2 regions of the Amycolatopsis pigmentata genome follow, and region 2 is predicted to be linked to the other one. Evidence: riboswitches for the same ligand, from Rfam matches in the RefSeq annotation. Region 2 holds a riboswitch; the other holds the start of a gene.

Region 1 (14,972 bases), on a different contig from region 2:
CCAGGGTCGGGCTGACGAACATGGCCGCGACGCCGGTGCGGGCCACCGCGGTGGAGCAGGCGCTGGTCGGGCAGCCCGCCACGCCGGAGTCCGTCCGGTCCGCCGCGGCCCATGCCGCCGAGGGCACCAGCCCGACGGTGGACGCCAACGCCGACATCGAGTACCGGCAGGAGCTGGCGAAGGTCCTGACCGGCCGCGCCATCTCGGCCGCGGTCGCCGGGTAGGGCTCAGGCCGCCGGGGTCACAGCGCGACACGCGGTGTGACCGTGGAACGCCAAGTAAAGTGGGCCTCAAGACAGGCAAGGCTCGCGAGAAGGGAGGTCGGGCCGTGCGGCTTGACCATGAGTTCACCGTTCCGGCGCCACCTGAACAGGTGTGGAAGGCGGTCACCGATCCGGAGAGTGTGGCCCCGTGCATGCCGGGAGCCACGCTGACCAAGGTCGACGGTGAGACCTTCACCGGCACGGTGAAGGTCAAGCTCGGCCCGATCTCCCTGCTCTACAAGGGATCCGGGGAGTTCCTGGAGACCGACGAGAAGGCTCGCAAGATCGTCATCAAGGCGTCCGGAAAGGACGCCCGTGGTTCCGGCACGGCCGCCGCGACGGTCACCGTGACGCTGGCCGAGGAGAACGGCACCACGAAGGGCTCGGTGTCCACGGACCTCAACGTCACCGGCCGCCCGGCGCAGTTCGGCCGCGGCATGATCTCCGAGGTCGGCGGCAAGATCCTGGACCAGTTCGCGACCAACCTCGCGGACCGGCTCGGCGGGGCGGGCCAGCCGGAAGCCGAGAAGGCCGCGACGCCCGAGAAGGCGGCCGCGCCGGAGAAGGCCGGTGAAGAGCCCGCGAAGCCGAAGCTCGAGGCGGTCCCACCGGCACCGCGGAAGGAAGCGGAGGCCATCGACCTGTTCGACTACGCGGGCAGTTCGGTCGCCAAGCGCCTCGGGCCGGTTCTCGCCGGTGTGGCGGCGCTGTTCGTGGTCGTCGCGATCATCAGGGCGATCCGCCGCCGCTGAAGCCGTCCGTGGAGAAGTGCCGCGCCCGCGGCACTTCTCGCCGTGGGTTGTGACGTCGGTCGCCCGTCCGCCGGGGATCGGTGACGCGTGTCCCGTGGTTGTACCGGGTGTGGGGAAACAGACCGATGTAGTCGTGATCGGCGCGGGACAGGCCGGGCTTTCGGCCGCGTACTTCCTGCGCCGCGCCGGTTTCCGCAACGGGACCGGATTCGTCGTCCTCGACCACGGCGAGCGGCCGGGCGGCGCCTGGCAGTACCGCTGGCCGTCGCTGGAGCTGGGCAAGGTGCACGGCATCCACGATCTGCCCGGGCTTTCCTTCGGCACTCCTGATTCGCGGCGCCCGGCCTCCGAGGTCGTTTCCGAATACTTCGCGCGGTACGAACGCGTCTTCGACCTGCCGGTCCGGCGCCCGGTCGACGTGGTTTCGGTCAGCGACACCGAGGGTGGCGCCCTGCTGGTGGAAAGCCCGGCGGAGAGCTGGACGGCCCGTGCCGTGATCAACGCGACCGGCACCTGGGACAGGCCGTTCTGGCCGCGCTATCCGGGGCAGGAGACCTTCGCCGGACGCCAGTTGCACACCGCGGACTACCGTGGCGCCGAGGAGTTCCGGGGCCGGCATGTCGTCGTGGTCGGCGGTGGGGCCTCGGCCGTGCAGGCACTGTTGGAGATCGCCGAGGTCGCCGCCGATACCACCTGGGTCACCCGCCGTCCGCCGGTGTTCCGCGACGAGGAGTTCACCCCGGAATACGGCCGCGCCGTGGTCGCCGAAGTCGATCGCCGGGTGCGGGAAGGCCTGCCACCGGAAAGCGTGGTGAGCGTGACGGGCCTGATGCTCACGCCCGAGGTTCGCCGCGCGCGGGAACGCGGAATCCTCGACCGCAGGCCCATGTTCGACCGGATCGAGCCGGGCGGTGTCGTCTGGTCCGACGGCACCCGGCGCCGGGCGGACATGATTCTCTGGGCCACCGGTTTCCGCGCCGCCCTCGACCACCTCGCCCCGCTGCACCTGCGCGCACCGGGCGGGGGCATCCGGATGAACGGCACCCGCGTCGTGGCCGATCCGCGCCTGCACCTGGTCGGGTATGGCCCCTCCGCGAGCACGATCGGCGCCACCCGGGCCGGTCGCGCGGCGGTCCGCGAGATCCGGCAGTTCCTCGAAACATCCTCGGCGGGCTTGGGCCTGACGGCGTAACTTAGCCGGTCAACGCAACCGCGGGGCGAGCCAGCGGGCGACATCGGTGAGGATGTCGTCTTCGACCGGACGGCGCAACAGCTTCCGGTATGACAGCACCGAAGCCGGACCGGGATCGCGGCGCAGTACGTGGGTCAGGTCGGGGACTCGGTGGGTTTCGACCTCGCCACGGACCAGTCGCTTGATCACCGCCAGATCGCCGGGATCGACCTGGACGTCCTTGTCGCCGGTGATCGCCAGCACCGGAGCGCCGATGCCCGCCAGGTCCTCGCGCGAGTCGTGGACCAACTGTTCCCGCCACCACCGGGCGTTCATCCGCATTCCCCCGACCCGAGCCACGTCGGTGGTGCTGTTCTCCAGTTTCGCCAACTTCCGGGCGGCCAGGGGGCGAAGGACCGGCAGCAGAGCGCGAACCGGTCGCGGCAGCGTGCTGGCCAGTTGGCTGCCCTGCCAGAGCAGTGCTTCCTTGCCGGGCCGGGCATAGCCGGCCAGCAGCACCACGGCCGCGGGCCGTTCGTGCGCGCCGAGCCACATCGCGTGCACCGCGCCTTCGCTGTGGCCGACGACACCGGTGGCCTCCGCCCGGATCTCGGGACGCGCGCGCAGGGCCCGCAGCGCGGCCGCCGCGTCGGCCCGGTTGTCGACGAAACCGACCGCGCGCCACTCGCCGGGCGTCGCGCCGACACCGCGCCGGTCGTAGCGCAGCGACGCGATCCCGTGCCGAGCCAGCGCGGTGGCGAGCGGGCGACCCAGGTCCATCCGGATCGCGCCCGCATTGGAGTCGCGGTCGACCTTCCCGGAACCCGGAAGGCACAGCACGGCCGGGTGCGGGCCCACACCCGCGGGCAGGGTGAGCGTGCCCGCCAGGGTCACGCCGTCGTCGGCGGTCGCCGTCATCTCGATCTCTTTCGGGGCATTCGCTCCGACGGGGAACCGCTCCGTGGCCGCTTCGGGATTGTGCATCGCTACCTCCGGCATCGCTACCTCCATTGTTATCAACTTTGATAACGCTATCAGATGTGAGAATGTTGTGTCCATGGCGTCTTTGGATCTCCTCCTGCATCCCGTCCGGCTGCGCATCCTGCGTGCGCTGCTGGACGGTCACCCCGCCACGACGGGCCAGTTGCGGGAGCGCATGCCGGACATCCCCCCGGCGACGATGTACCGGCACGTCGCGGCCCTGACCGAGGCCGGGGTGCTGGAAGTGTTGGGTGAGAGGCGCGTGCGGGGCACGGTGGAGCGGACCTACCGGGTGCGCTGGGACCGGGCCGAGATCGACCCGGCCGCCCGCGCCGCGATGACCCCCGACGACCATCGGCGCGCCTTCACCGCGTTCGTCGGCGGCTTGCTGGCCGACTTCGACCATTACCTGGACACCGAAACCGCCGACCCCGTCGCCGATGGCGTCACCTACCAGCAGGCCGCGCTCTGGCTGACCGACGACGAAACGGCCGAGTTGCTCGCGGAGTTGCGCGCCGCCATCACCGCCCGGATGGGCCGCGAACCCGGTCCCGGGCGTGTTCGCCGCATCGCCAGCCTGGTGACCATGCCCGTCGACCCGTGATTGCCACGATCCTCCGGTCATGACCGGATCGGTTGGATTGTCCCGGCGACGGCTCATTCCAAAGGAATCTGCGGGAATGCCAGGGAGCTCTGGCCGGCCCAGGTGAGCCTCGGCCCGCTCACCCTCCAGTGCGGAAACGGCACCCGGGCCACGCTCGTGCATCCCAACGCCACGGGTCAGGCCGCCACCGCCACCCAGGTCGAAGTGGCGATCCGGAGGACGCTTTCCGGCACCTGAGGCCCCGGGGGTGGGTGGCCGTGGCGGTCACCCACCCCGCCCTCCCGAGCGGCCTATTGTCACTCCGCCCCGGGTTTGACAGGGTTTGATCGCGGGAGCGATGGTGAGTCCTGGACCGGGGAGGAAGACGGATGAACCCTGCCAAGGGCATGCTCACCCTCGACGACCTGCGGGCCCTGGTCGACTCGGGCCGGGTCGACACGGTGCTCGTCGCGATGACCGACATGCAGGGCCGGTTGCAGGGCAAGCGATGTGCGGCCGGCTACTTCCTCGACGAGGTGGCGCGGCACGGAACGGAAGCCTGTAACTACCTGCTTGCCGTCGATGTGGACATGAACACCGTCGGCGGGTACGCCCTGTCGTCCTGGGACCGCGGCTACGGCGACTTCGTGCTCCGTCCGGACATGTCCACGCTGAGGCAGGTGCCGTGGCACGAGGGCACGGCTGCGGTGCTCTGCGATGTCGAACACGTCGAAGGCGGTGATGTGGCCGCGTCGCCGCGGCAGGTCCTTCGCCGTCAGCTCGCGCGGCTGGCCGAGCGCGGGCTCGCCGCCTTCGTCGGCACCGAGCTGGAGTTCATCCTCTTCGACGACACCTACGAGCTCGCGGGGAAGCGCGGTTACCGCGACCTGACCCCGGCGAATCAGTACAATGTGGACTATTCGATGCTGGGCACCGCGCGGGTGGAACCGCTGCTTCGCCGGATCCGCAACGAGATGGGCGGCGCCGGCATGTACGTCGAGTCCGCCAAGGGCGAGTGCAACCCGGGCCAGCACGAGATAGCGTTCCGCTTCGCCGAAGCCCTGTCGACCTGCGACAACCACAGCCTCTACAAGACGGGCGCCAAGGAAATCGCCGCGCAGGAGGGCCGAAGCCTCACCTTCATGGCGAAGTACAACGAGCGCGAGGGCAACTCCTGCCACATTCACATCAGCCTCCGTTCCCCCGAAGGCGAACCGGTGCTCTCCGGCAGCCGCCCGGGTGGGTTTTCGCCGCTGATGGAGCACTTCCTGGCCGGGCAGCTCGCCTGCCTGCGTGAGCTGACCTACTTCCTCGCACCGAACATCAACTCCTACAAGCGGTTCGTGCCGGGCAGCTTCGCGCCGACGTCGGTCGCCTGGGGCACCGACAACCGGACCTGTGCGCTGCGGGTGGTCGGGCACGGACCCTCGCTTCGCGTGGAGAACCGGGTTCCCGGTGGTGACGTCAACCCCTACCTCGCGGTCGCGGCGCTGGTCGCGTCCGGCCTGTACGGCATCGAAAACGAGCTGCCCCTCGATGCCGAGTTCACCGGGAACGCCTACGGATCGGGCAAACCGACCGTTCCGTCGAGCCTGCGCGAGGCGGCCGCGTTGCTCGGGGAAAGCAAGATGGCCCGGGAGGCGTTCGGGGACGAGGTGATCGACCACTACCTCAACGCCGCCCGAGTCGAACTCGCCGCGTTCGACTCGGCCGTCACCGACTGGGAGCGCGCCCGTGGCTTCGAACGACTCTAGCGTTCTCATCGCCGTTTCCACCTACGCCGAGGACGCGAGCTGGGGTGTGTGGAACGTCCCCGCCGCGCTGCTGCCGATGGCCTATGTGGACGGTGTGGCGGCAGCGGGCGGATTGCCGGTGCTCCTGCCGCAGACCGGCGAAGACCCCTCCGCACTGTCCGCTGTGGACGGTCTCGTGCTCGCGGGCGGCGCGGACGTCGACCCCGCCGGTTACGGCGACCGGCCCCACGAGAAGACCGTCAGCAGGCCGGAACGGGACAGGTTCGAGTTCGCGCTCCTGCGCGAGGCCCGGAGACGACGGTTGCCCGTGCTGGGCGTGTGCAGGGGCATGCAACTGCTCAACGTCGCACTCGGCGGCACGCTGACCCAGCACCTACCCGACACGATCGGCACCGCGCACCAGCCCGGACCCGCCACCTACGGCACCACGCGGGTCGCCTTCACCGAAGGCAGCCGCGTCGCCGGAATCCTCGGCGCGGACGCGGAAGTCCACTGCTACCACCATCAGGCGGTGGACCGGCTGGGCACCGGCCTCGTCGTGACCGGCCGGGCGGCGGACGGCACGGTCGAGGCGGTCGAGTCGCCCGGTGAGCCGTTCGTGGTGGGCGTCCAGTGGCATCCGGAACAGGACAACCGCGATCTCCGGCTGTTCGCCGCGCTGGTGCGCGCGGCGCGGGGCCGGCGTGCCATCGAAGCCCCGAAAATGGAGGTCTGAATGCGACGGTTCGACGGCCGGGTGGCCGTGATCACCGGTGGTGCCGGCGGAATCGGCCTGGCCACCGCCCGGCGTCTCGCCACCGAGGGCGCCAAGATCGTGATCGCCGACGTCGACACCGAAGCGGGAAAGGCCGCGGCGCGGGAGACCGGCGGCGAGTTCGTCGCCACCGACGTCACCGATGAAACCCAGGTCGAGGCGCTGTTTCAGACCGCCGTGGACACCTTCGGCTCGCTCGATGTCGCGTTCAACAACGCCGGCATCTCCCCGCCGGAGGACGACTCGATCCTGACCACCGGCCTCGACGCGTGGCGAAAGGTCCAGGAGGTCAACCTCACCTCGGTCTACCTGTGCTGCAAGGCCGCGATCCCGCATATGCGCAGGCAGGGCAAGGGCGCCATCGTGAACACCGCGTCCTTCGTCGCCGTGATGGGCGCGGCGACCTCGCAGATCTCCTACACCGCGTCCAAGGGCGGGGTGCTGTCCATGACCAGGGAACTCGGGGTCCAGTTCGCCCGTGAGGGCATCCGGGTCAACGCGCTGTGCCCCGGCCCGGTCGACACGCCGCTGCTGCGCGAGCTCTTCGCGAAGGATCCGGAGCGCGCGGCACGCCGGCTGGTACACGTGCCGATGGGGCGCTTCGCCCAGGCCGACGAGATCGCCGCCGCGGTCGCCTTCCTGGCCAGCGACGACGCGTCGTTCATCACCGCCGCGCAGTTCCTGGTGGACGGCGGGATCTCCGGCGCCTACGTCACTCCGATCTGATCCAGGGCCCGCTCAGAACCCCACGGTCCCGTCGATCCCCTCCCGCAGGAAGTCGGCGTGTCCGTTGTGCCGGGCGTACTCGTGAATCATGTGGATCATGACCATGCGCAGCGACACGTCCTTGTCCAGGCGTGGCCAGTAACCGACGACATCGAGCGAAGGAGCATCCCGCTCGATCCGGCGTGCGTGCTCGATTTCCGCTTCCCAGGCGGCGAAGGCTTCCTCCCGGGTGGCCGTGCTCGCGTCGTACGCGGCCTGACGGTCGCCCTCGGGCGACCAGACCAGCGGGACGTCTTCGCCGTTGATGACCCGCCGGAACCAGACGCGCTCGACCTCGGCCATGTGCCGGACCAGGCCGAGCAGCGACAGCGTCGACGGTGGCATCGACTGGCGCCGCAACTCTTCGGTGCCCAGGCCGTCGCACTTCATGGCCAGCGTCGCGCGGTGGAAGTCGAGGAAACCACGCAACATCTCTCGCTCGTCCCCGACCACGGGCGGCTCAGGGCGTTCGGTGCCTGGCATACGTTCGTTCTCCCTCACGGTCACTCTTCTCGCAGCTCATGGAAGGTGTGGGCCGGCGTGGCGCGGCCAGCCGCGTGACGCCCCGGCGGCTATACTCTCAATCGACGACAACCGAATATCAGGCCGTGACGAGCCGGAGCGGGAGAGTCCCCGTCATCGAACGGGGCGCCGAAGGAGCAACCTCCCCGCCAATCTCTCAGGTACCAGCTACCGCTTCTGGCCAGGCCACTCTGGAAAGCAGGCGCCCAGAGCGTCTCACCCAAGGTGAAAGTCGCGCGAGCGGCGAAACTCTCAGGTGCCATGACAGAGGGGGAGTTCCCACACCCAGTGAGAGGAGCTCCCGGATGTCCTTCGCCGACCGCCATATCGGACCATCCGTCCACGAGCAGGCCAAGATGCTCGCCGAATGCGGGTACGACAGCCTCGACGCCCTGGTCGACGCGGCGATCCCCGCGGCCATCCGTGACCCGCGCGAACTCGATCTTCCCCCGGCCGCCTCCGAAGCCGAGGCGCTGGCGGAACTGCGTGCCCTCGCGGCCAAGAACCGCCCGATGACCCAGATGATCGGGCTCGGCTTCCACGACACGATCACCCCGGCGGTGATCCGGCGCAACGTCCTGGAGAGCCCGGCCTGGTACACCGCGTACACGCCTTACCAGCCGGAAATCTCGCAGGGCAGGTTGGAGGCGCTGCTCACCTTCCAGACCATGGTCTCCGGGTTGACCGGTCTCGACGTCGCCAACGCCTCGCTGCTCGACGAGTCCACCGCGGTGGTCGAGGCGGTGTTGCTCATGCGGCGGATTTCGAGGGCGCGCTCGCAGCGGGTCGTGGTGGACGCGGAGTGTCTGCCGCAGACGGTGGCGGTGCTGCGCACGCGGGCCGAGGCGACCGGCATCGAGATCGACGTGCGCGATCTGGCCACCGGGCTGCCGGACGAGTTCTTCGGCGTCGTCGTCCAGTACCCGGGCGCCTCCGGTGTGGTGCGGGACAGGGAATTCCACCAGTCGGTCGGTGAGGCGGCGAAGCGGGCGGGCGCGCTCTGCACGGTCGCCGCCGACCTGCTCGCGCTGACCATGATCGTTCCGCCCGGGGAGCTCGGCGCGGACATCGCGGTGGGCACCACCCAGCGTTTCGGCGTGCCGCTCGGCTACGGCGGGCCGCACGCCGGTTACATCGCGGTGCGGTCGGGTCTCGAACGATCGCTGCCCGGGCGGCTCGTCGGCGTCTCCACGGACGCGGAAGGCCGTCCCGCCTATCGCCTCGCGCTGCAGACCCGCGAGCAGCACATCCGCCGGGAGAAGGCGACCTCCAACATCTGCACCGCGCAGGTACTCCCGGCCGTGCTGGCCGCGATGTACGCGGTGTACCACGGGCCGGACGGCCTGCGAGGCATCGCGGAACGCGTGCACGGACTGGCGGCCGGGTTCGCGGCCGCGTTGCGCGACGGCGGGGTCGAGGTGGTGCACGACACCTTCTTCGACACCGTGCTCGCGCGCGTACCGGGCCGCGCCGCGGAGGTGATCGCCGAAGCCCGGCGGGCCGGGATCAACCTCGGGCGCGTCGACGACGACCATGTCCGGATCGCCTGTGACGAACTGTCCACTTTGGACATCATGGGTGCGGTTCTGCGTGCCTTCGGCCTGCCGGACCGCGGCGAGCCCGGCTCGTCCACGCTGCCGTCCGGAGTGGCCCGCACCAGTGCCTTCCTCACCCACGAGGTCTTTCACGCGCATCGGTCGGAGACGGCCATGCTGCGTTATCTGCGACGGCTTTCGGACCAGGACTACGCGCTGGATCGCGGCATGATCCCGCTCGGTTCCTGCACCATGAAGCTCAACGCCGCGGCCGAGATGGAGCCGGTCAGCTGGCCGGGGTTCGCCGGCCTGCATCCGTTCGCTCCCGCCGAGGACGCGGCCGGGTACCTCGAACTGATCTCCGGGCTGAACACCTGGCTGGCCGAGGTCACCGGCTACGACCAGGTGTCGTTGCAGCCCAACGCGGGCAGCCAGGGCGAGTTGGCCGGCCTGCTCGCGATCCGCGCCTACCACCGCGCGAACGGCCAGTCCGAACGTGACGTGTGCCTGATCCCGTCCTCGGCGCACGGCACCAACGCCGCGTCCGCCGTGCTCGCCGGGATGCGGGTGGTCGTCGTCGCGTGCGACAGCGATGGCAACGTGGACCTGTCCGACCTCAGGTCCAAAGTAGACGAACATGGTGAGCGGCTGGCCGCCGCCATGGTCACCTACCCGTCCACGCACGGTGTCTACGAGAACGACATCGCCGACCTCGCGCGGATCGTGCACGAACGCGGCGGCCAGGTGTATGTCGACGGCGCCAACCTCAACGCGCTGCTCGGGCTGGCCAAGCCGGGCGAATTCGGTGGCGACGTTTCGCACCTGAACCTGCACAAGACCTTCTGCATCCCGCACGGTGGCGGTGGTCCCGGTGTCGGGCCGGTGGCCGTGCGCGCCCACCTGGCGCCGTACCTGCCGAATCACCCCGCCTTCGCGCAAGCGGGACCAGACACCGGTGTCGGGCCGGTCGCCGCGGCACCGTTCGGATCGGCCTCCATCCTGCCGATCTCGTGGGCCTACATCCGGATGATGGGCGCGGCCGGGCTGACCCGCGCGACCAAGGTCGCGGTGCTGGCCGCCAACTACATCGCGGCCCGGCTCGCCCCGCACTACCCGGTGCTCTACTCCGGCCGGAACGGACTGGTCGCCCACGAATGCATCCTGGATCTCCGCGCGCTCACCAAGCGCACCGGCGTGACTGTGGACGACGTGGCGAAACGCCTGGTGGACTACGGTTTTCACGCGCCGACGATGTCGTTCCCGGTGGCCGGTACGCTGATGGTGGAGCCGACCGAGAGCGAGGACGTCGCCGAGATCGACCGGTTCTGCGAGGCGATGATCTCGATCCGCCGCGAAATCGACGAGGTCGCCGACGGACGCTGGCCGGTGGAGCGCAGCCCGCTGCGAGGCGCGCCGCACACCGCGGAGGCGCTCACCGGTGACTGGGACGCCCCCTACGACCGGAAGACCGCGGTCTACCCCGACGGGGTCTCGCCGAAGGCGAAGTACTGGCCGCCGGTCCGCCGCATCGACGCCGCCCGTGGCGACCGGAATCTGGTCTGCTCCTGCCCGCCCCTTTCCGACTACGCCGGGAGCTGAAACCGTGCGCACCTCGCTCTACGATGTCCACAAAGGACTCGACGCGCTGTTCACCGACTTCGCCGGCTGGGAGATGCCGGTGCGCTACACCAGCGAACTGGCCGAACATCGCGCGGTCCGTGAGGCCGCCGGGCTGTTCGACCTTTCGCACATGGGGGAGATCGAGGTGACCGGCCGCGAGGCGGGCGCCGCACTCGACTACGCGCTCGTCGGCAACCTCTCCGGTGTCGAGCCCGGCCGTGCCCGGTACACGATGATGTGCGACGCCGAGGGTGGCGTGCTCGACGACCTGGTGGTGTACCGGATCGGCGAATCGCAGTTCCTCGTCGTGGCCAACGCGGGCAACGCCGCCATCGTGTTCGCGGAGCTGCTCAAGCGGACCGGAGCCTTCGACGCCGAAGTCACCGATCGGTCTTCGGAGACGGCGTTGATCGCGGTCCAGGGCCCGCGTGCGGCCGACATCGTGGGCACGGTGACCAGCGCCGACCTCGCGAGCCTCAAGTACTACGCCGGTATGCCGGCGAAGGTGGGCGGCCAGGAGGTGTTCCTCGCTCGCACCGGTTACACCGGTGAGGACGGTTTCGAGCTTTTCGTTCCTTCGCCCGAAGCAGAGGCGCTGTGGAGTGCGCTCACCGCGGCGGGAGAGTCCCACGGGTTGCTGCCCGCGGGGCTCGCCAGCCGTGACACGCTCCGTCTCGAAGCCGGAATGCCCTTGTACGGCAACGAACTCACCACCGCGGTGTCCCCCTTCGAAGCGAATCTGGGCCGGGTGGTGAAATTCGCGAAACGGGATTTCGTCGGCAAAGGGGCTCTCGAGCGGCGCCGTGAACCGGCCAAGGTGCTCGCGGGCCTCCGGGGTGCCGGCCGTCGCTCGCCACGGCACGGCTACCGGGTGCTCGACGGCGAACGCGAGGTCGGAGAAGTGACCAGTGGAGCGCTCTCCCCGACGCTCGGGTATCCGATCGCGATGGCTTACCTGCCAAAAGAACTGAGCGAGCCGGGCACGAAGCTGACCGTCGACGTCCGTGGACGCAGTGAGCCGGTGGAGGTCGTCGAGCTGCCGTTCTACCGGCGTTCCTGAAACCGGTACGCCCTGAAGGCTTTTGCCGCGCCAGGACGTTTTTGGCCGCGGTCAAGAGCGTCTCCGTCGCGTCACCCGGAACAGGCGATGAATGGTGCGGGGTAGCCGACTATCGTCGGAGTTCCACCCCGGTTCGAAGGAAAGGGGGTGGTAGGACTGCCGATCGAGAGGGTTGTACCCAGGCCGGATCCGCCTGGCCCGACTTCGATCCGCGGACGTCGCGCGGATCCGGCCGTGATCACGACCAGGGGAGCCGGATATGACCAGGAAATACACCGTCGTCCAGGGCGAGACACTGTCCGGAATAGCGCTGAAATTCTACGGCGACGCCGAACTGTATCCTCTCATCGCCCACGTCAATGGCATCAAGGATCCGGACGTTGTTCACGTCGGGCGGGTCCTCGCCATTCCGGACGCGAAGGGTTACCATTCCTACGTCGTCGCCAGCGGTGACACGCTTTGGGCTATCGCGAAGCGCTTCTACGGCAAAGGGAAACTGTTTCCCGCCATCGCCGAAGTGAACGACGTCCCGGACCCGGATCTCATTCACCCCGGGCAGGTCCTCGCGATCCCGCCGGCACCCGTGGGTGCGACCCACGGATGAAACGCCGGTAGGTCATCGTCGCGGGGGCGGTTCCGAGGCCGCCCTCGCGACGCTGTTGTACGTGATCACATCGAGGCCGCGCTCCACGTCTTTCCGTTGCTCCTCCTCGATGACGACTTGCCCTTCATTGAGCCGTTTTCATCCTGGCCGGGATATGTTGGCAGGTAAGGGGTTGTAGGTCAGGCGCTGCTTGGTCATTGGCGTGTGGGTGCCGTGAACGTGGTAAAGCCCTTGGTAGGACAGTGATCGACCAACTTCGGGCAAGCACCGAATGCACGGCATGAACCCGCAGGTCATCTCCTCCCCGGCCAGCACGTGATCCACCCCGTACAAAGCCCGCAACAAGCCCGAGTCCTGCAAGGACGCGAACCGTGCCCGGTTACGCGGCCCCGGCGAACGCGCGAACGCCCAACTCAAGACCTGGCGCATCCTGCGCAAACTCCGCTGCTTGCCCCGACGCGCCGGGAACCTGGCCAAAGCCATCCACGTCCTGCGGAACTACGAACCCGCCACAGGATGAAAAAGGGTTCACTCTTTCGTGTGCCGTCGTTGTGACGTTTGTCGACTGCGTGTTCGATACCTTTGATTCATGTCAGCTGAACTTGATCCGCCCGAACCGGCGGAACCCCTTGTGCCTGAGGAAGCCGTGCCGTGGCCGGCCGTCGGCGGGGACGGTGATGTGTTGTCCTGTCTGGAGTCCGCGGCTGTCGGGTTGCGGGAGCTCCGGGTGGCGAGGTGCTCGCGGGCCAGGTTGCCGCGGATGGTGCAACGGTTGCGGGTGGTGCTCAGCCAGGTGCAGGCGGCGCAGTTGGAGGCGGTGGCGGAGTTCGACCGCGTGGCCCCGCAGCCGTCCAATGTGGCCTTGGAGTTGTCGCTGGGTCTGGCGGTCAGTAAACACACCGCGCGGTATCAGATCGGGCTTGCTCACGCGCTGACCACGCGGTTGCCCAACACGCTGGAAGCGATGCGCCGTGGGGAGATCGACAGCTTCAAGGCCAGCCGCGTTTATGATGTCCTTGTCCAACCGGTAGGACCAGCCGGGGAGATCCTTCGTTCCGGCACCTTCACGATCACAACGCCGACCAACGACCAGTACACCAGCGACCCCGAACCCCTGCACTCAGCCCGAACCGACCCCTTCGAGGACCCACCACCCGACGACCCGCCTGCCGATGACCCACTACAGAAGGGTCCTATGTGGACATCAGTCGCGGCCGTCGACGCGCCGGTCTTCCTCACCTCGGCCACATGGTCGCACGAAATCACGCGGGCCGTTCCCAGGATGGATTGGAGCCCGAGCAAACCCGGCGTCTGGTGAAGAGTCGATCTACCGCATCGCCCGCAGTGATCCCAACGGGCTGGGGCAGCCCTTGACCACCTGGAGCCTGGCATCATCATCTCCGCGCGGACCGTCGGCCGGCACCTGCTGCGCCTCGGCCTCAACCGGCGCCGGTTCCTCGACCCCACCGGCGACGGCAACCGCCGGCCACGACGGATCATCGCCCGCTGGCCAGGGCACATGGTCCACCTCGACGTGAAGAAGACTGGCCAGATTCCCGATGGTGGCGGCTGGCGCATCCACGGCAGGGGCAGCGACCAGGACCGGCGGGTCGCACGCGGCAAAACCCGCGGCGGCCGGCCCCGCTACACCTACCTGTACTCCGCCGTCGACGGCTACTCGAGGCTGGCCTACACCGAAGCCCTGCCCGACGAGAAAGCCCGCACCGCCATCGGGTTCGTCCACCGCGCCCGGGCATTCAATGTCACCAACGTCATGGCCTCATACAACTGGTTCACCCGGCGTTACATCACGAATTCATATCGAACCGGTGCAACGGCCCTGACCGTTGCCCCCATCTGAAGATCGTGACGCTTTCACGGAAGCAGCGAAAGTCCAGCAAGGTGTGGCGGCGCACCCGCCGCACCCTCTACGTGCTCACCGGCCTGGCCCTGGGGGTCCCGGCGATCGCCTTCATGATCGGTTACCTGCTGTGGGACGTGGAAAGTCCACGACATGTCCTGGCGGAACTTGACCGGACCGTCGTGCTGAACTACTCCGACGGCACACCGATGATGAAGATCCTTCCCGAAGACGGCGACCGTCAGTACGTCCAGTTCGCGGATGTGCCCGCCAAGCTGGTCAGCGCCATCATCGCGGTCGAAGACCCGACCTTCTGGACCAACGACGGGTTCGAGCCCCGGGGCATCGTCCGCGCGATGGTCACCGGGGTGGGCGGCGGCTCGGGGATCACCCAGCAGTACATCAAGAACTCCACCGGTGACGACGACGCCTCCTATTTCCGCAAGTTCAAGGAACTCGTGCTGGCGACCAAGGTCACGCGCGAGCGGAGCAAGCAGGACATTTTCGAGAGTTACGTCAACCTCGTCTCGTTCGGCCGCAACACCCACGGTCCGGCAGCGGGGATGAACGCCTACTTCGGCAAGCCGCTGGCGAGCATGACCTGGAGTCAAGCCGCCTTCCTCGCGGGGATGCTGCAGGCACCGTACGGGCACGACCCGGCCGCGGTCGGCGACGGCGAGGCGGCGAAGCGCTGGGAGTACGCGGCGAACAAGCTGGTCGAACGCGGCTACATCTCGCCCGCCGACC
Region 2 (14,972 bases):
TCGGCGCTTGCGGTGATAACCAGTCCGGCGTTGCTGTTGCCGGTGACCCGGTTGCGCACGAACTGATTGCTGCTGCCGCCGTCGACGCCTATGCCGATTCCCCACCCGCCGTCGGCTTGTTCAGGGGTCGATGCCTGCTGGTTGGCCGCGATCAGGTTGCCCGCGATGACGGCGCCCCGCTGCGGAAGCAGTTTCTCCTGGTGGTCGGAGTCGGTGGTGAGTCCGACCCGGTTACCGGAGAACCGGTTGGCGACCACATACAGGTCGCCACTGGCGTTGGTGCCTTCGTAACCGACGGCGTTGAGTTCGGAAACGTTGTCCCGCACCACGATGTGGCACGGCTTGCACTGTCCGACGTAGATCCCCGAGTCGGCACCGCCTGAGGTGTAGGAATGCTCGATGACACCGTTTTGCGCGGAGAACGCGTAGATGCCGTACAACCCGTTGCGGGTCGCGGTCACATAGGACACCAGGAACGATTTCAGGAAGTCGACGGGTTCGTCACCGGTGTCGTAGCCGCCGCTCTTTCCCGGTGCTCCGGCGATCGCGGTCGCGGAACCGGTGACCAGCACGCCGTTCTGCGTGTTGTTCTCCACGGTCAAGTTCTCCACGGCCACGCCCGGCGCGGCGACGACGACGCCGTTGGCCTGTTGCAGTTGCCCGTCGATGACGACCTTGTCCCGGGACTCGCCGCGAAGCGTGAGGTGGGCCGTGGTGATTTTGACCGACTCGTGGTACACGCCCGGCGCGACCAACACGAGATCGCCGGACTGGGCGAGCGATACCGCGGCCGAAATTGTCGGAGCGTCAGCGGGAACCCGGATCGTCACGTGCGCGCCGGCCGGCCGGTGGCCCTGCTCCGGTCCCCCGCCGCAACCGGCCAGCCCGAGTGTCATTACGCCCAACATTGCGATCATTGCACGACAACCGAAACGAGCCACGCCTCGCAGTTTGGCATGGCCGCCGGATTCGTTCGCGGCAGGGCGGATATGGCAGTCTCCCCTTCATGCGCCGAGCCGAGCATCATCCGTCACGCCGCGCGTTCCTCGGTGCCGCAGGCACCGTGGTGGCCGCCGGTCTCACCGGGTGTGAATCGCCTTCCGTTCAGCCACACCAGTTCGAGGGACCCGCGCCAACCCCGTCGGTGCCGCCGACGGGCCGGTATCAGGCGGGTGTGACGCTCCCGCAGCCTGCCCAGGCCAACCTGCTGGCCGTGGTGGCCGACATCGGTGATGGCGTCGCCGTCGGCCCGTTGCTGGCCGAACTCGGTGAGGCCATCCGCACGCTCACCGCGGGGAACGACGCACGACTGCTGGGCCTGCCGCCCGGCGATCTCACCGTGACCGTCGGGGTCGGGCCCCGGCTGGTGCGCAGCGCCGATGCTTCCCTCCCGGGCGCGATGGATCTCCCCCCGTTCTCCCGGGAACAGATTGCCCCGCAGGCACGCGGCGGCGATCTGGTGATACAGATCTGCGCCGGGAGCGCCCCCGTCCTTCCGATCGTCGCCGCCGCGCTGGTGAGTCAGGCTGGTGACCGGATACGGGAACGCTGGCGGCAGTCCGGCAGTCGCGGTTCGAGCATTCCCGTCGACCAAGGCGTTGCCGCGCCACGAAATCTGCTCGGTTTCATCGACGGCATCGTGGGTCCGCACACGACCGGCCAAGAACAAAGGGATCTGTGGCTGGCCGGGCCTGCCCCGGTCGCCGACGGCACCATTGCCGTGATACGGCGCATGGAACTCGATCTGCCGCGCTTCGCCACGCTGCCGGTCGCCGAGCAGGAGGCGGTCATCGGCCGCCGCCGCGCCACCGGCGAGCCGCTCTCCGGCGGCACCATCGCGTCGGATCCGGACCTGGGCGCCAAAACACCGGACGGGCGCTACCTCGTCCCGGCGTCCGCTCACGTCCGCCGGGCGCATTCCAACGTGGTCGGCGTCGGTCTCATGCTGCGCCGTTCGTACGGCATCGCCGAACCGGGGCCGGGCCTGCTCTTCGTCAGTTTCCAGAACGACCTGCGAACATTCACCAGCACCCTCACCCACATGGAGAATGTGGACGCGTTGCTGCCCTTCACCACCACGACCGCCAGTGCGAGTTTCCTGATACTGCCGGGTTTCGACCGACAACGTCCGCTTGGTTCCACGTTGTTCCGGTGACCACAATGGACACCGGTGTCAGAGGACGCCGAGTTCGTAGGCACGCATCAGCGCGTCCTCACGACTGGTCGCTCCTAGCTTGCGGTAGAAGCTTTTCATCTGCGTGCGGACAGTGTTGACGGACACGACGAGCTTGCGCGCGACCTCCGCGACGGTCAGGCCGGCGTCGAGTTCGGCGAGGACCACCTGCTCACGGTTGGTCAGTTCGACCAGGTGGACGCGTTCCGGGTACACCGGCCTCGCCTGGGCCAAGCGCCGCGCCGCTTCATCGGCCAGCGGGATATCGGCCAAGCGGAACAGATCCTCGCGATCAGCCGGTGACAACGAGGCGAGCGAGAGCACTTCGTCGGGCGTGCGCACGCGGCTGATGGGCGCGAGTGACCGGCGGGCCTCGTCCTTGTCTCCCATATGGAGCGCGGCGATCGCCCTGAGGAACAACATTTGCCTGGCATCCCGGCGCGATGTCGTTTCGTGCCAGGAAGTGCGGGAGGCTATCGCGCGGACCGCCTCGTATTCGCCGTTGAGGAGGCGAAGCCGGGCGGCGGGCAGCGTCAGCCACGACGCCTGCCCGTCGGCCTCCTTGATCATCCGGAGGGCGCGGGTGGCTTGGCCGGTCGCGATCAGCAGTTCGACATGGGCCCGTCGCAGCACCCGGGCGGCGGTGCCCTGGTCGATGAGCGCGGGCGAGTGGCTGAGCCGGAGGGTACCGAGATGGGCCAGCGTCGTCGCGGGATCGCCGAGGTACAGCCCGTGCGCCGACACCAGCGCCGCGACGAAGGGCCAGACCTCCAGTTGCCTGGTGCCGTCCCCGGCGAACTCCAGACGGCCCGCGAGGCTCGCCTCGTCGTAGCGGTCCAGCGCATCCCAGCCCTCGGCGATCGTTCCGCCCACGGTGAGCAGGAACCGGACCCGCCGCGACGGCGATGCGAAGCCACGCATCCGGTCAAGCCACTGCCGCGCGAGGGCAGGGTGCCCGAGATGGCCGAAGATCATGGCGAGATTGGCGCTCGCGTTGAGGGCGGTGGCGGTGGTCGCCGGCTCGACCGTCGCGTACTCGTAGGCCTGGCGATACAAGTCGACGGCGGCGGGAAAGTCGTCCATCAGGGAACGCGTCAAACCTCGTTGCATGGCCAGCCAACCGGGACGCGGTACCGCGTCGACGCCGGGCAGCGGGCTGAGCTGCGCCGCGCGCGTGGTGAGGCGCTGCCCCAGATCCTCGGCCTCGGTGAAGGCCCCTTGCGCGCGCAGGGCGATCATCGCGGCGGTGCCGACGGTCACGAGTGTCGCCAGTGAACTCTCCCTGGCTATGTCCATTGTCGCCGCGAGGCGGGTACCGAGCTCCATGTACTGACGCAAGTACGGCCGGAGTTCGCCCGCGTCCGACTGGTTCGCCGCGTGGTAGGCGGTGACCCACGAGATCATCAGGCGTGGTCGCGCGCGCAGCTCCTCGTTCGGGACCTGGCTGAGCACGAAAAGCAGCCGAGCGGCGAGTTCGCCTTCCACCGCGAGGATGTGCCTGTCGCACAACGCTTCAAGCGCGGCCCAGTCGCGTTCCTCGGCGGCTCTGTCCACCGCTTCCGGCAGATCGGCCACGGGGACATGAGCGGGTTGAGCGCAGTCCGGCACCGTCTCCGCCCCTCCCCGGACCAAGCCGATCGATCTCACTCGCAAGTATGAGGTACCGGGGCACCGAGCGGGCGACCTGTGTGAAGTTCACCATCGATATCACTCGATCGGGTATTTTCTCGTCCTCGTTGCGGTGCCTGGCAACGGGCCTGCACCAGCTCTCTCACGCGTGGTTCGGAGACTCGATCCCGATCACGTCGCTCGCGTCCTCCGGCTGCGGGAAGGCGTACCAGCGGATGGCGACCTCCCGGGTGCCGGCCGCCGAGCTGTCGTGGAGCAGGCAGTAGCGGGTGAGCAGTTCCTCGTATTCCTGGGTGAACTCGGCGAGTTCCCGTTCCGTCAGGTAGGTACTCGCCCGGTGACCGCGACCCCACGACCCGAACTGCTCGCGATGTCGTGCCGCCCAGCCGAACAGTCGTAGTTCATGGTCGTATTTCGCGTCGTAAAAGGCCCTTAGCCGCGCCTGGTCCGCGTCGGCGAGTTCGGTCGCCACGGGCGGCCGCAGGTTCAGCTTGGTCACCCGCCACCGGCCGTCGCGGCGGCGGGTCACCCGGCCGGCCTGTGCCAGCCGGTCCAGCATCCGCTGAAGTTCGTGCGCGGGCAGAGAAAGTGTCTTTGCCAGCCCGGCGATCGTCGACGGCCCGTTCACCGAGAGCGTTTCCTGAAGGCGCCGGTAGCCGGGATCGGTGTGCAGTTCGATGTCCGTCACGGCGAACGGCCGGCTGCGCATGCCCGCGGTCAGCAGCGGGCGCGCCCAACTCGCCAGCAGCACCGCGACGGGCAACTCCGCCAGTGCGGCCATCGCGATGCTGCTCCATTCGCCGGGCCCACCCCAGTCGAGCATCACGTCGAACCAGGCGTCACAACAGAGCAAGGCCGCCGTGACCGTCATGGCCGGAACCACGCCACGCCGGCGCCGCCAGCCGAGCCAGGCCGCGACGGCGAAACAGGTCAGCAACGCCACGTCGAACCCCACCCAGGCCAGCCGCCAGTTGCCGGTGCCGAACCGGTCCGGTAGCGTGCTCTGGAGATAGATCGTCCACGGCACAAGGAAAGCCGCGGATCCTCCGGCCAGGATCAGCAGGACATGTCTGATCGCCTGTTTCGGCACCCACCCGTTCCCGGCATCGACGGCCTCACGATCGGGATGCCTTGTGGATCGAAGACGGGGACCGCGCATCATCGCACGGTATCGCCGATTCCCGCGACAGGAATCAGGTATTTTCCCGGAGACCCGCCTTGGTGCGGCGCGGATCTCGTCGCTCGACGGTCTCGACGCGGGCCTGCTCGGGGTTAGTCTGCGGGCGTGACTGACGAGCCGTTGCAGGTGCTGGTGCCCGACCTGATGGGTGTCTTCGTGTTCGGGCTCTCGGGAGGGCTGGCCGGCGTGCGCGCGCGGCTTGACCTCTTTGGAGTCACGGTGCTTGCCGGTATCACCGCGTTGGGCGGTGGCGTGGTGCGTGACCTGCTGCTCGGGCTGACACCTCCGTTCGCGTTGCGGCACTGGCCGTATGTGGCGGTGGCGTTCGTCGCCGGGCTGGTCGCGTTCCTCATGCACGCGCAGGTCCAACGGTTGCGTCGCGCCTACCTGGTGCTGGACGCCGCGGGATTGGGCCTGTTCACGGTGACGGCCACCAAGCTCGGGCTTCAGCAAGGGCTGGGGCTGGTGGGCGCGTGCACCGTCGGCGTGATCACCGGCATCGGCGGCGGGGTGATCCGCGACGTGCTCATCCGTGAAATCCCGATCGTCCTGCGCTCGGAAATCTATGCCTTGGCCGCACTCATCGGCGCCGTGACCGTCTATGCCTGTTACCGCCTGCACGTGTTACAGGCGCCGGAGCAGATTGCCGCGGCCACCCTCGTCTTCGTGGTGCGTCTGATCGCGCTGCGACGAGGTTGGCAGGCTCCCGTCGCGCGATAGCCGACGAACTGCGCCCCGCACCGGATTTACCGTTCTCCCTGGTCCTGGGGCGCCGGATAGGTGCCCTGCCCACGTTCGATGGCCGTGGCGAGGACGCCGAGCCCGATCATGCCGAGCCCGAGTCCCAGGTGCAGCCAGTTGTCCGCGCTGTTCACGGGAATGAAGTTGCCCGGGGTCGCCTTGCTGACGGCAACGCCGTACAACCACAGGACCAGGTAGATCCCGCCGCCCAGCACCAGATAGGCACGCGCGGGGGCCCGGGTCGCGAAGGCCGCCAGTCCGGCGACGCCGAAGGCCAGGTGCACGAGATTGTGCAGGATGGACACCTGGAAGACGCCGAAGAGCATCGCGCCGGAATGGTGTCCGCCGAACTCGAGCGCGTCGTAACCGGTGGTCACTCCGGGAATGAACCCCAGCACGCCTGCCACGAGGAAGACCACTCCGGCCATGAGCGCGAACACCTCGACCGGCTTGCGTTCGGTGGCCTCGCGTCCCGCCGCTTTGGATACAACCATGTTCCTTCCCTACGTTGTCCTTCAGCGGCGGGTACCCGTGTGATCCCGAAGAAAACGGACGATGGGTTCGAACATGGACGAGTCAGGGCCACCTAGCACTCGATGACGTTGACCGCGAGGCCGCCTCGGGCGGTTTCCTTGTATTTGACGTGCATGTCACGGCCGGTGTCCCGCATGGTCTTGATGGCCTTGTCCAGACTGACCTGATGACGGCCGGTGCCGTTGATGGCGATCCGGGCGGCGTTGATCGCCTTGATCGAGGCGATCGCGTTGCGCTCGATGCACGGAATCTGCACCAGACCGCCCACCGGGTCGCAGGTGAGGCCGAGGTTGTGCTCGATACCGACCTCGGCCGCGTTCTCCACTTGTTCCGGCGTGCCGCCGAGAACTTCGCACAGCGCGGCCGCGGCCATCGAGCAGGCGGATCCGACTTCGCCCTGGCAACCGACCTCGGCGCCGGAGATGGAGGCGTTCTGTTTGAAGAGGATGCCGATCGCGGCGGCCGTGAGGAGAAACCGCACGACGCCGTCGTCGTCCGCGCCGGGGACGAACCGGGCGTAGTAGTGCAGCACGGCGGGAATGATGCCCGCGGCACCGTTGGTCGGCGCGGTGACGACGCGCCCGCCGGAAGCGTTCTCCTCGTTGACCGCCAGCGCGTAGAGGTTGACCCAGTCCAGGACGCGCAGCGGGTCCTCACTGTCCACTTCGGACGTCAGGGTCCGGAACAGGCCCGGGGCGCGCCGCGGGACACGGAGACCACCGGGCAGGACGCCGTCCCGGTGACAACCCGCCTCGACGCAGGCGACCATGACGTTCCACAACCCGAGCAACCCGGTCCTGATCTCCTCGGCGGACCGCCAGGACAGTTCGTTGGCCAGCATCACGTCGCTCACGCGAAGCCCCTCACGAGCGCAGATGGCCAGCAGCTCGGCGGCGGTGCCGAAGGGATAGCGCACCTCGGTGGTGTCACGAACGATCCGGTCCGAACCCACCGCGTCCTCGTTCACCACGAAACCGCCGCCGACCGAGTAATAGGTACGGTCGCACAGGACCGTTCCCTGGGCGCCGTAGGCGGTGAAGACCATGCCGTTGGGGTGCGCGGGCAGGGATTTGCGCCGATGCAGCACCAGATCCTCGCTCGCGGTGAAATCGATCACCTTGCTCCCGCCGAGCGACAGCCTGCCCTCTTCCTTGGCACGCGCCGCCCGTTGGTCGGCGGTGTCGGTGTCGACGGTGGCCGGGTCCTCACCCTCGAGACCGAGAATGACCGCCTTCTCCGAGCCGTGCCCGTGGCCGGTGGCGCCCAGCGATCCGAACAACTCCGCTCTGACCCGGATGACCGAAGCGAGCAGGCCGTCTTCCCGCAGCCTGTCGACAAAACGTTTCGCCGCACGCATGGGGCCCACCGTGTGCGAAGAGGACGGCCCGATACCGACGGAATAAAGATCGAACGCGCTCAAGGGCATTTTCGGAGGCTCCCTGTTTCGGGCACCACGGATCGTGGCGCTGGGCACCTCCCCGCTCTGTCATCGGTACCTGAGAGTTTCACCGCCTGCTCGGAGGGGCTTGCACCGTGGGTGCGGGATCGGAAATCCCGGCTTTCCAGAGTTCGCCTCGCCGGAGCGGTAGGGGGACCTGAGAGTTTCTGGGGAGAGTTGCTCCTTCGGCGCCCCACCGTCACCGATGGGATCTCTCCCGCTCCGGCTGGAACGGCGCGGTATGAAGTTGAGGGCTTCTGACAGTAGATCGGCCCGTTCAGCGCGGTCAACCCGGATCCGCGTGGCCTCGGCGACTTCGCCGCGGCGGCCCGGCACAGCGCCGGCCGGCGCAGACCGCCGTTGACCTGAGCGCAACACGTGGTCGGCGCCGGCCACGCTCGCCCGGGGCGGAAACCCCGAGAGCGTCGTCAGGCAAGTCGATCAGGTGATCGGGTTTTCCCGGGCGGCGGTGAGGGTGTTCTGGAGCAGCATCGCGATGGTCATCGGACCCACGCCACCGGGCACCGGGGTCACCACACCGGCGATTTCGCGGACGGTGTCAGTGTCGACATCGCCGCACAACCCGTTCTCGGTGCGATGAATGCCGACATCGAGCACGATCGCTCCCGGCTTGACCGCGTCCTCGCCGATGAGCCGGGGCACGCCGGCGGCGACCACGAGCACGTCCGCCGTCCGGCACACGGCCGCCAGGTCACGAGTACGGGAGTGGCACACGGTCACGGTGGCGTTGCGCTGCAACAGAAGCTGTGCCATCGGTTTGCCGACCAGATTGGACCGGCCGACGACCACGGTGTGCGCGCCCTCGAGGACCGCACCGATCTCGTCGAGAAGCACCATCACCCCCTCGGGGGTGCAGGGACGCAGCCCCGGCCTGCCCAGCGCGAGGCGGCCGGTGCTGCGCTCGGTGAGTCCGTCGACGTCCTTTTCCGGAGGGATGCGCTCGATGAGGGCGGCGGCGTCGAGGTGCGGCGGGAGGGGCAACTGGAGGAGGATTCCGGTGACCTGAGGGTCGGAGGCGAGTTCGTCGACGACCGCGGCGGCGGCCTCCTGGGTGATCTCTCCGGGCAGGTGCCGGTGCAGGTCGCGCATTCCGGCCTCGGCACACTGGCGGCGCTTGTTGCGCACGTAGATCGCCGAGGCCGGATCGTCGCCGATGAGAACGGTGGCCAGCCCCGGAGGAGTGGGCAGCGTGGCCACTTCCCGTGCCACCCGCGCGCGGACCCCGGCCGCCACGGCCCTTCCGTCGATGACCAACGCGTTCATACCCTCTCCTCCACCCGTCACGATGTTCAAGAACCGGCGGCGAACGATCCGGCCGTGCGGGTGAACCCGGCCCGCTGGAGAATCTCGGCGACACCGCGTTCGAAGCCGAAGGCCATCACGTGTACCCCCGCGACCCCGGGGATCTCCGCCAACTGCTGGATCGTCTCCGCGCACAGCCGGATTCCTTCGTCGCCGACCCGATCGGCGGGCACGCCTCGCAGCCGGCGTTCGATCTCCGCGGGCACATGCACGCCGGGCACGCTGGTGCGCAGGAACTCCAGCATGCGCAGCGACCGGATCGGTCCCACGCCCGCGAGCACCGCGCACGTCTCGGTGACGCCCAGATCCCTCAGCTCGGCCATCCACCGCGTGAACACAGCGAGGTCGAACACGTACTGGGTCTGTGCGAACTCCGCGCCCGCCGCGACCTTCTTCGCCAGCCGTCCGGCACGGAAGGACAAGGGCGGGGAGAACGGGTTCTCCACGGTTCCGATCATCCACTGTGGACGGCCATCGACCTTCTCTCCGGACGCCAGGACACCGTCGTCGCGCAACGTCCTGGCCAGCCAGGCCAGCTGCACCCCGTCGAGGTCGAACACCGGCTTCGCCTCCGGGTGATCGCCCGCGCGCGGATGATCACCCGTGAGCAGCAGCACGTGCGGGATGCCGAGCGCACCGGCGGCGAGCAGGTCCGACTGCAACGCCATCCGGTTGCGATCGCGGCAAGTCAGTTGCATGACCGGGGACAGCCCGGCGCGCTGGGCCAGCACGGCACCACCGAGGCTCGACATCCGGACGCGGGCACCCTGGTTGTCGGTCACGTTCACCGCGTCGACCCAGCCCCGCAAAAGGTCGGCCTTACGGGCGATCTGCTGTGTGTCGGCGCCTCGCGGCGGTCCCAGCTCGGCGGTGACGGCGAAGCGCTTCTCGTCGATCGCGGCGCGCAGGCCCGGAGCAGCCGTCGTCATGAGACTTCCACAATGGGCAGCAGTGGACGAGATCGCGGGTCGGTCGCGAGTTCGTCGTCGCGGCCGAGCCAGTAGTTGATCCAGGAGCTGCGGCTGTGTTCGCGGTGGTCCACCGGCCGGTGCAGGAGACCGAGATCGCTGCCGTGCCCGGCGGCGGTGGCGCGCTCGTGCGCGATGACCCACACGCACCGCATCTCCGGGTGCACTTCGCAGTTCCCGTCCGGCGACACGCCGCCACACGGGCCGTTGCGCAGTTGTTTGGGGCAGGTCATCGGGCACGCGTAGCCCGTCGTGGGCAGGGCACACTGGCCGCACATCCGGCACCCGTACAAACGCTCCTTCGAGACACGTTCGACGGTGGTGAAAGCGCGATACGCGCGCGGGGCCCGTTCGAGCCTCGCCGCGACCCGGCGATACAGGCCGTTGGCGGCCAAGATGGCGTGCAGCCGGTAGGAAAACGAAGCCGAGATCCGTGGCCGAAAGGGCGTCGGCCATCCGGCACGCGGCGCTGGCTTGGTCATGTCCACCTCACTGTGGGCCCGCATCGGCACTTGTCGAACCGTCACGATACGGCCGGTGACGCGGCAAGGTCTTCGGGCTGGAAAACAAAGATGAAGGTCCCGATTTGTGGTCACCCCGGCAGTACCCACCGCCGGGTCCGCCAAGGCCCCCGCCATCGAGTGGCCCACCGGGCGGGACGCGACCCGTGTTGCGCCCAGGGCAACAGCGGCCGCCGGAATTGTTGCTCTCACCTCCGTCTAGCTGGAACTACTCTCGTCATGAACTTCGGGTGAGGAGAGCAACACGTGAGGTACGACATGCTGACTGCCCATGGTCATGTCCACCCCTGTCGCCCCGGCGTCGCTGATTGACCCGCGGGCGAACGAGCCATTCCCGGAAAACCGCGAGCGAAAAACCCTGGCGTTGAAAAGAAGTCCGAAAATCAGGGCATGGCCGGCCCCGGCCATGAATTCGATGCTGGTTTCACCATATTCTTGATTCCTTCATGATCGGGAGGTGGCAATGGAGCCACGGAAAGCCCCATCGGACGGCGAAGAATCACCGTCCGATGAGCGGCGCGTCAGTGGCGTCGCGACAAGACCCGACCGTATTCCGGTGCCGGGTAACCGGGGGGAAAGTCGTCGTCCACGGCGCGGATCCGGGCTCGCCGGCCTGTATTCGGTGATCCGGCGGATTCTCGGCGGCGTCGTCGTGCTGTGGCTGGTCTCGGTGCTGACGTTCCTGTTGATCCATCTCGTGCCGGGCGATCCGGCGGAGTTCGCCGCGGGCGAGGCCGCCACACCGGAACGCGTGGATGCCATCCGGCACCAGCTGGGCGTCGACCGCCCGCTGCTGACGCAGTACTTCACCTGGTTCGGCCACGTGGTGCGGGGTGACCTCGGAAACTCGCTGTTCTCGTCCGAGACGGTGAGCGGCGCGATCATGCGCGCCGCCCCGGCCACCCTGTCGATCACGATCCTGGCCCTGCTCATCGCGATCGCGGTCGGCGTTCCGGCCGGGATCATCGCGGGGCTGCGCCAGGGCACCTGGATCGACCGGGCGGTGTCGCTGATGGCGACGGTCGGCATCGCGATGCCCGGCTTCTGGGTGGGCATGCTGCTCGTGCTGATCTTTTCGCTGGCGACGAAGTGGCTTCCGGCGACCGGATACGCGTCCCTGTCGGACGGGTTCGGCCCATGGCTGCAGCATGCCATCATCCCCGCGGTCGCACTGGGGCTGGCCACGGGAGCCGAACTGGCCCGGCACGCCCGCGGCAGCGTCGGTGACGTGCTCGCCCGGCCCTACATCCGCACCGCGCTGGCCCGGGGCTGCTCGACGATGTGGTTGATCCGGCGTCACATCCTGCGCAATGCCGCGATCCCGGTGGTGACCGTGCTGGGCCTGCAGGCGGGACGACTGCTCGGTGGCGCCATCGTCATCGAAATGGTGTCGGGCGTGCAGGGGCTCGGGACGCTGGCCGTCAACTCGATCCTCAAACGGGACTTCCCCGTTCTCCAGGGCTATGTCCTCTTCGCCGCCGCCGTGGTGGTCGTCGCCAACCTGGTCGTCGACGCGGTCTACGGCAGGCTGAACCCGAAGGTGCGTAAAGCATGACCACCGAATTGATCGGCGGGTTAGCCCGGGTGGGCCGGACGGCCGGTTCCGGTGACGTCGGCAAGCGTCCGTCGGCGCTCGCGAGACTGTTCCGCAGGCCCTCGACCGTGATCTCCGCGGGATTCCTCCTCCTGCTGGTGATCCTCGCGATCGCGGCGTCGTGGATCGCCCCCCACGATCCGACGGCGCAGGACATCGCGAAGAGCTTCGCCCCCTACAGCGGCGACCACCCGCTCGGGACGGACGACCTCGGCCGTGACGTCGCCAGCAGACTCATCTACGCGGTCCGCCTCGCCCTTCTCGCGCCGCTCATCTCGGTCGGCGTGGCGTTGGTGCTCGGTGTCCCGAGTGGACTGTGGGCGGGGCTGCGCCGCGGTGTGGTGGACACGGTCATCAGCAGGCTCGCCGACACGTTGCTGAGCCTGCCCGGCCTGGCGTTCGCGCTCGCGGTCGTCGCCGTGCTGGGGCCGGGCCTGACCAACGCGATGGTGGCGCTGGGCGTGGTGTTCGCGCCGAGCCTGTTCCGCGTGGTCCGTGGCGCCGCCATGTCGGTGGCGGAGGAGCCGTTCGTCGATTCCGCCCGAGCGATCGGCTGTTCGACCCGCCGGACGCTGTGGGTGCACATCCTGCCGAACGTGGCTGCGCCGTTGTTGGTCCAGACCACCATCCTGATGGGCGTGGCGCTGCTCGCGGAGGCGGGGCTCAGTTTCCTGGGACTCGGGGTACAGGCGCCCGCGGCGAGCTGGGGTTCGATGTTGCGTACGGCCTACGACAACCAGTTCCAAGCGCCCCTGTCGGTGCTGCCTCCGGGCATCGCCGTAGTGCTGACCGTACTCGCGTTCAACACGCTGGGCGACGCCATCCGGGACACGATGACATCGAGGGGGCGGCGATGAGTGTTTTCCCTGACAGAGCGTCTGAGAACCGGAACGAGCCTGCTCATGGCGAGCCGGTGAACGCGCCATCCGAAGGTATCCGATCACGGGGGCAGGGCTCCCAGCAGCCACGACGTGACGTCAAAGCTGAGGCGAGCCCTGGCCACGTGATCGGATGGGCGCGTGTTCAGACAGACACTGAAGGACAGCCGACCGGTGAACCCCTGCTCGAGGTGCGGGGGCTGACGGTGGACCTCGTCGGTCAGGTTTCCCAGCCAGGCTTGGTGCAGGACGTGAGTTTCACGGTCTCCCGCGGTGAGTCGGTCGCGCTGATCGGCGAGTCGGGTTGCGGCAAGACGGTCACCGCGATGGCGATCCTCGGACTGCTCCAAAGTGGACTCAAGATCTCCTCGGGGCAGGTGTGCTTCCAGGGCAAGGATCTGCTGACGTGTTCCCCCCGGGAGTTGCGCGCCGTGCGCGGCGGTGCCATCGGCGCGATCTTCCAGGAGCCGATGAGCAGCCTGAACCCGACGATGACGGTCGGGGAACAGATCGCCGAGGCACGCCGCCTGCATCTCAAGGAGAGCCGCAAGGTCGCCCTCCGTCACGCTCGTGAGCTTCTCGACCGCGTGGGCATCGCGAACGCCGCACAGCGGGTACTGGCCTATCCGCACGAAATGAGCGGCGGGATGCAGCAGCGGGTCATGATCGCCTCGGCCATCGCCTGCGATCCGGCGCTGGTGCTCGCCGACGAACCGACGACCGCGCTGGACGTCACCATCCAGGCCGAGATCCTGGAACTGTTGCGCGAACTGCGCCGGGAGCAGGGCATCGCCGTCCTGCTGGTGACCCACGACCTGGGTGTGGTGGCGGACTTCTGCGACCGGGTGGTGGCGATGTACGCCGGGAACGTCGTGGAGCGGTCGGACGTACTGAGGTTGTTCGCCGACCCGGTGCACCCCTACACGCGAGCCCTGCTCGATTCCACGCCCCACAACGGGCAGGCACGGAAGGCGCTGCCGGTCATCCGCGGACGGGTCCCCGTGGCAGGCACCTTCCCGGCCGGTTGCCGGTTCGAACCCCGGTGTGTCCACGGTGGACACGAGGCCTGTGCGCGACCTCAGCAGGAGGCCGATCTCGGCGCGGGCCGCTCTACCCGCTGCGCCCGGGTCGCGGCCGGTGACCTCGTGCTGCAGCAAGTGGCCGTCCGATGACCGCCGGGACACGAAGCGTGATGGGAGACGATCGCATGAGCGAGGAGAGCGACAGCCTGCTCTCGGTCAAGGGCCTCACAAAGACCTTTCCCTTGTCCCGCACCATTATCGGCCGGTCCGCGCAGCGAGTCAGGGCCGTCGACGGTGTGGATCTGGAGGTCCCCGGCGGGCTGACCGTCGGGGTGGTCGGCGAGTCCGGTTCGGGCAAGAGCACTCTCGGCAGGTTGATCACCCTGCTCGATCGTCCCGACTCGGGGACGATCACGCTGGGCGGTACGGACATCACCCAGGCGCGGGGCAAGCGCCTGACCGCGCTGCGGACGAGCCTGCAGGTCATCTTCCAGGACCCGCTGGGTTCCTTGGATCCGACGAAGTCGATCGGGCATGCCGTCGCCGAACCGTTGTTCGTGCACGGCCGGATCCGGCGCGGCGAGATGCGGGAGGCGGCCGGGGACCTGCTGGCGCGGGTCGGGCTCGATCCCGTGCTGACCGAGAGGTATCCCGAGCAGCTTTCCGGCGGGCAGCGTCAGCGGGTCTGCATCGCGCGATCCCTCGCCCTGTCGCCGCGGATGCTGGTCGCCGACGAACCCACCTCGGCGCTCGATTTGTCGACCCGGTCGGAAATCCTGAACCTGCTGTTGTCGCTGCAGGAGGAAACCGGGCAGGCGATCCTGCTCATCTCCCACGACTTCGCGACGGTCCAGCACCTGGCGCACCGAGTCGCCGTCATGTACCTGGGACGGATCGTCGAGGAGGGTCCTGCGCAGGAGGTGGTGGGCGATCCCCTGCACCCCTACACGCAGGCGCTGGCCTCCGCGGTA

The links. Region 2 has a riboswitch for glycine ahead of ACFSXZ_RS26065 (L-serine ammonia-lyase). Riboswitches for the same ligand answer to the same signal wherever they lie in the genome.
Region 1: another riboswitch for glycine. It lies ahead of gcvP (aminomethyl-transferring glycine dehydrogenase); the one in region 2 lies ahead of ACFSXZ_RS26065 (L-serine ammonia-lyase).

What each region holds. Positions count from the first base shown of each region.
Region 1 is NZ_JBHUKR010000009.1:5,467-20,438, forward strand. It holds gene ACFSXZ_RS19495 (FAD binding domain-containing protein) at 1-224, shown strand, start outside; gene ACFSXZ_RS19500 (SRPBCC family protein) at 329-1,015, shown strand; gene ACFSXZ_RS19505 (NAD(P)-binding domain-containing protein) at 1,125-2,207, shown strand; gene ACFSXZ_RS19510 (alpha/beta hydrolase) at 2,217-3,185, opposite strand; gene ACFSXZ_RS19515 (helix-turn-helix domain-containing protein) at 3,244-3,771, shown strand; gene ACFSXZ_RS19520 (hypothetical protein) at 3,874-4,008, shown strand; gene ACFSXZ_RS19525 (glutamine synthetase family protein) at 4,158-5,504, shown strand; gene ACFSXZ_RS19530 (gamma-glutamyl-gamma-aminobutyrate hydrolase family protein) at 5,485-6,219, shown strand; gene ACFSXZ_RS19535 (3-oxoacyl-ACP reductase) at 6,220-6,984, shown strand; gene ACFSXZ_RS19540 (DinB family protein) at 6,997-7,506, opposite strand; glycine riboswitch at 7,636-7,729, shown strand; gene gcvP (aminomethyl-transferring glycine dehydrogenase) at 7,851-10,679, shown strand; gene gcvT (glycine cleavage system aminomethyltransferase GcvT) at 10,684-11,760, shown strand; gene ACFSXZ_RS19555 (LysM peptidoglycan-binding domain-containing protein) at 12,020-12,364, shown strand; partial or broken gene ACFSXZ_RS19560 (IS5/IS1182 family transposase) at 12,687-12,884, shown strand; gene ACFSXZ_RS19565 (hypothetical protein) at 12,954-13,682, shown strand; partial or broken gene ACFSXZ_RS19570 (IS481 family transposase) at 13,752-14,123, shown strand; gene ACFSXZ_RS19575 (transglycosylase domain-containing protein) at 14,231-14,972, shown strand, end outside.
Region 2 is NZ_JBHUKR010000015.1:50,143-65,114, forward strand. It holds gene ACFSXZ_RS26035 (right-handed parallel beta-helix repeat-containing protein) at 1-896, opposite strand, end outside; gene ACFSXZ_RS26040 (Dyp-type peroxidase) at 1,007-2,155, shown strand; gene ACFSXZ_RS26045 (LuxR C-terminal-related transcriptional regulator) at 2,174-3,748, opposite strand; gene ACFSXZ_RS26050 (MarR family transcriptional regulator) at 3,945-4,892, opposite strand; gene ACFSXZ_RS26055 (trimeric intracellular cation channel family protein) at 5,088-5,702, shown strand; gene ACFSXZ_RS26060 (DUF4383 domain-containing protein) at 5,729-6,217, opposite strand; gene ACFSXZ_RS26065 (L-serine ammonia-lyase) at 6,310-7,683, opposite strand; glycine riboswitch at 7,731-7,829, opposite strand; glycine riboswitch at 7,831-7,925, opposite strand; gene folD (bifunctional methylenetetrahydrofolate dehydrogenase/methenyltetrahydrofolate cyclohydrolase FolD) at 8,137-8,979, opposite strand; gene ACFSXZ_RS26075 (methylenetetrahydrofolate reductase) at 9,006-9,947, opposite strand; gene ACFSXZ_RS26080 (methylenetetrahydrofolate reductase C-terminal domain-containing protein) at 9,944-10,468, opposite strand; gene ACFSXZ_RS26085 (ABC transporter permease) at 11,064-12,062, shown strand; gene ACFSXZ_RS26090 (ABC transporter permease) at 12,059-12,958, shown strand; gene ACFSXZ_RS26095 (ABC transporter ATP-binding protein) at 13,171-14,151, shown strand; gene ACFSXZ_RS26100 (ABC transporter ATP-binding protein) at 14,187-14,972, shown strand, end outside.